Regions from separate parts of the Micromonospora sp. CA-246542 genome, predicted to be linked through region 1. Evidence: riboswitches for the same ligand, from Rfam matches in the RefSeq annotation. Region 1 holds a riboswitch; the other holds the start of a gene.

Region 1 (2,197 bases):
GCGCTTGCGCACCTGCATCGGGGTCCGCCGCGCGGCCTCGCCGCTGACCGGGACCACCTCGGTGACTGTCACCACTCACTCCTCGGGAGTTCGAGACCTCAAGGGCCCTCGGACGCGGGGGGACGGACGCCGTCGACGCCACGCCAGCGTGGGCGTGGGTCAGGTGGCGTCAGCCGTTCCGCGCGGCCTCGGACCGCCGCGCACCCGAGGTTCGGGTACGCGGCGCGCTGGCAGGTCTTCGGACTCGCGGGCGCGACCGGGCCGGCCCGGTCACCTACTGGCCGTCGCTTCCCAGGCCGTTGGCCCAGTGCTGATGACGGCGGTCGTTCCCACTCACCGCTGCGGGACAGTCCCGGACTTCCACCGGGTTCCCTCTTGCCTCGACCACTCACCAGGAGTGGCCGAACCAGCTGCGGTCGACACCATATATAGGGGCGAGCACGTTTGTCACACCCCACATGTCGGGTCCGGCGTGTCGCGGTCGACGATGACGACCCTCGTCGATCGGCTCGGAGCCGGCCGACGGGCGGTGACGCCCCGACCGTCGCCATCGGCTTGACCGAGGCGAACCGGCACCGATACGGTCGACCCACTATCTGCGGCGACGCGAGGGAAGCCGGTGAGAATCCGGCGCGGTCGCGCCACTGTGAGCGGCCCCCAGCCCGGGGGGCGCGAGCCAGGACGCTCGGTCGTCCGCAGCCTTGCGATGGGGACGCGTCATCCCCGAGGAGGTTCGTTCACGCATGTCCAGCTCCACGTCCAGCCAGCCGCTGGCACACCCCGCTGTCCCGACCCGTCTCGTGTGGACGGTCCTGGCCACCGTCGCCCTGCTCGCACTGCTGACCTACCTCGTCGCCTTCGACCAGGGCGCGGTCTCGCGCAGCGGGATGTACCTGCACGAGCTGATGCACGACGGCCGGCACCTGCTCGGTGTCCCGTGCCACTGACCGGCACCGGCACCGCACCCACGTTCGTCACGGTCCTGCTGCGCGGGCTGCTCGCCGGCCTGGTGGCCGGCCTGCTCGCCGGGACGTTCGCCTACGTCGTCGGCGAACCACACGTCGAGGCGGCCATCGCCATCGAGGAGGCGGCCACCCACGCCGAGCCCGCCGCCGACGGGCACCAGCACGCCGAGGCCGTCGCCGACGGGCACCAGCACGGCGAGGAGGCCCTGGTCGGCCGCAACGGCCAACGCGGCGGCCTGTTCCTGGCCACCGGCCTGTTCGGCGCCGCCATGGGCGGCCTGCTGGCCAGCGCGTACGTCCTGCTGGCCCGGCGTCGGCGGACCGCCGACGACGGGCGGTCCGGGTTGTTGCTGGCCGGCGGTGCGCTGCTCGGCGCGGTGATCGTGCCGTTCGTCAAGTACCCACCGAATCCACCGGCCGTCGGCGACCCGTCCACCATCAACCAGCGCACGTTCACCTACCTGCTGATGGTGGTACTCGGCCTGGTCGCGGTCTGGTCCGGTTCGCTCGGCTACCGATCGGTGGGTGAGCACGCGCCGGTGTGGCTGCGGGCCAGCGCGGCGGTCGGCGGTTTCCTGCTGGTCACCGTCGTGTCCTATGTGGTGCTGCCGTCGTTCCAGGAGGTCCCCGGCGACTTCCCCGCGACGCTGCTGTGGAGCTTCCGGCTCGCCTCGCTCGGCACCCAGATGGTGCTGTGGACCGGCATCGGCCTGCTCTTCGCCGCCCTGATGCACCGCCAGCGCGCGGTCGCCGGCGCACGACTGGCCGGGTGAGCGCCACCAGCCTGCGGCTGGTCGCCCACGGTCACACCGCCGCCCTGCGGCAGGCCCGGTTCGGCGGGAACGACAGCCTGGACGAGGGCGGCCGGCGTGCCGCCCTCGCCCTGTCCCCCGCTGGTACGGGCCGGCGTGACGGCGACGCGGTCGTATGCCTGTCCAGCCCCGCGGCGGCGGCCGTCGAGACCGCCGAGATCTTCGGACTCGCGCCCACCGTCGAGGCGGCCCTGGCCGACTGTGACTACGGCGAGTGGTCGGGCCGGCCCCTCGCGGAGATCGCGGCGGAGCGGCCGGACGCGCTAGGCGAGTGGCTGTCCACGCTGGACGCCACGCCGCACGGTGGTGAGTCGATCGTCGCGGTACGCCAGCGCGTCGGCCGGTGGCTGGACGCGCAGCGTGGCCTCGGCCGACGGCTCACGGCCGTCACCCACCCACTCGTGATCCGGGTCGCGCTCG
Region 2 (2,197 bases), 770 kb from region 1:
GTGTCCAACCCGACGGCGTTGCCGACCCGGGAGTGCTTGGTGGGGTACGAGCTGAGCATCACGGCGATCCGCTTGTCGGCGTTCGGCACGTCCCGCAGCCGGGCGTGCCGCACCGCGATGCCGGCGACGCGGGCGGCCCGCTCGGGGTCGGCGGCGTACACCGAGAGACCGTCGGCGTCGACCTGCTTGAACGAGAACGGCACCGTGACGATCCGGCCGTCGAACTCGGGGATGGCCACCTGCATCGCCGCGTCCAGCGGGGACAGTCCGGCGTCGCTGCCAGCCCACTGCTCACGTGTGCTGGTGAGGCAGAGCGCCTGGATGACCGGCACGTCCAGGGCGGCGAGCGCGCCGACGTCCCAGGCGTCCTCGTCGCCGCCGGAGGAGGCGTCCGCCGCGACCGCTCCGCCGGCCGCGAGGACGGTGACCAGCAACGCGTCGCAGCGGGCGAACAGCCCGAGCGGGCCGGCGCCGGTGGTCAGCCCGCGCAGCGAGCCGCAGAAGATCGGCAGTGGGTTGCCGCCGGCCGCGCGGACCGCCTCGGCCAGCACGTCGACGAACGCGGTGTTGCCGGCCAGGGCGTGCGCCCGGTAGAAGACGATTCCGATGGTGGGCCGATCCGGGTCGGTGGGGTGCTCGCCGTGCACGCCGTACGCCGGGGTCGGCGCGGGCGGGGCGAATCCCTCCCCGGTGAGCAGGACCGTGTCGGAGAGGAACCGGGCCAGCTCCCCGAGGTTGTCCGGACCACCCTCGACCAGGTACGCCAGGGCCTGGGCGACCACGCCGGACGGCACCGTGGAGACCGCCATCAGCTCCGCGTCCGGCAGCGCCTCGCCGCCGAGGACGACCGTGGGCACGCCGCTGGCGAGCACGGCGGCGAGGCCGTCCGGCCACGCCTGCCGACCGCCGAGCAGGCGTACGACGGCGAGGTCGACCCCGTCGAGCAGGGCGGGCACCTCGTCGGCCGCCACCCGGGCGGGGTTGGCGAGCCGGTAGTCGGCGTCGCTGGCGCGGGCGGCCAGCAGGTCGGTGTCGGCGGTGGAGAGCAGCAGAATGCGCACGGCAGGCTCCGGACGGTAACGTCGGCGCGCTCGCGGAAGCGGTTCGGCGACGACGTGCGGGTGGGCGCGGGGTTCAGCGGGCACCGCGACCCGGACCGCTCACCGGCACGGGGCCGGCGGCGACGGGTGGCGTGGCGCGGAACTCAGCGGGAAACGACGCCCAAGCGAGCGGATGCCGGCGCGGTCGTGCGGCCGGGTCGGGGCGCGGCGGTGCGACCGCCGCTCGGGGTACGACGGTGCTCGTCGGTGCGCAAGACGCCATGCGTCATCGGGTCCTCCTCGGGTGTCCACGCCCTGGGGTACGTCCCGACGGCCGAAGTATCCTGGCTTCCGGATCGACGCTCTCCCCCGGCCTTCCAACCGCAGACACACGGCCGTGACTCGCGAGGGGGGATCACTCCCCGGTGACAGTGGCGGGACCGCGTCGGATTCGCACCGACTTCCTTCACTGCCGTCAGGCCGCGAATGCTGCCACACCCTCGCGCCGCCGGTCAACGCGGACCCCGGTGCCACCCGGTCACGAGCACCACATTGACCTGCGAATATATCGGGGCGAGTCACTCATGGTTGAAGCGACGCGGCCGGCGAGTCAACGACAGCCAGCCGAGGAAACGCGCGTGCATCAGGGCAAGGTCGGGGCGACCGCCGAGACCGTACAAGTCGTGGATGGCCTCGTTCATGCAGGACGTAAGGTAGAGGGCCAGCGCCAGCGAGTGACCGTAGAACTCGGCGACGAGATCGAGTTGGGCGCGGGAGCATGGCCATGCTGCGGCACAGTTGCGGCACAACCAGGCGGGGCGCATGGGCAGGTGGGGGCGGGACCGCAGACTCACACCACGACCCTGCTCACCACAATCGCAGCGATCCATCACAGCGGGTGATTCCTCGATGGATAACCGTCATCCGCCCTCCGGATGTCCTCCCGGTATGCCATCCCACTACTGAATAGGCTGGCCCTCGGCCCTTGAGCAGGAAGGGAGCCAGCCGTGAGCGTCCGCGCAACTGCCACGCTTACCACTGACGACCTGTTGTGGGACACCACTGACATGCTCGACGCCCTGGCCGCTCGCAACATCACTCAGGTATTCCGCCTCGTCCAGCGAGCCACCCGCGCCAGCCAGACCACTCTCGGCGTC

The links. A riboswitch is a leader RNA that binds a small molecule or an ion and turns the genes downstream of it on or off. The one in region 1 is predicted to bind cobalamin.
Region 2: another riboswitch for cobalamin. It lies ahead of cobN (cobaltochelatase subunit CobN); the one in region 1 lies ahead of ACQP0N_RS13680 (CbtB domain-containing protein).

Annotation. Positions count from the first base shown of each region.
Region 1 is NZ_CP192040.1:2,933,320-2,935,516, reverse strand. It holds gene ACQP0N_RS13685 (ribonucleoside-diphosphate reductase subunit alpha) at 1-18, opposite strand, end outside; cobalamin riboswitch at 213-426, opposite strand; cobalamin riboswitch at 569-708, shown strand; gene ACQP0N_RS13680 (CbtB domain-containing protein) at 744-947, shown strand; gene ACQP0N_RS13675 (CbtA family protein) at 938-1,738, shown strand; gene ACQP0N_RS13670 (histidine phosphatase family protein) at 1,735-2,197, shown strand, end outside.
Region 2 is NZ_CP192040.1:3,701,019-3,703,215, forward strand. It holds gene cobN (cobaltochelatase subunit CobN) at 1-1,061, opposite strand, end outside; cobalamin riboswitch at 1,356-1,532, opposite strand; gene ACQP0N_RS17405 (hypothetical protein) at 1,619-1,741, opposite strand; gene ACQP0N_RS17410 (DUF5919 domain-containing protein) at 2,048-2,197, shown strand, end outside.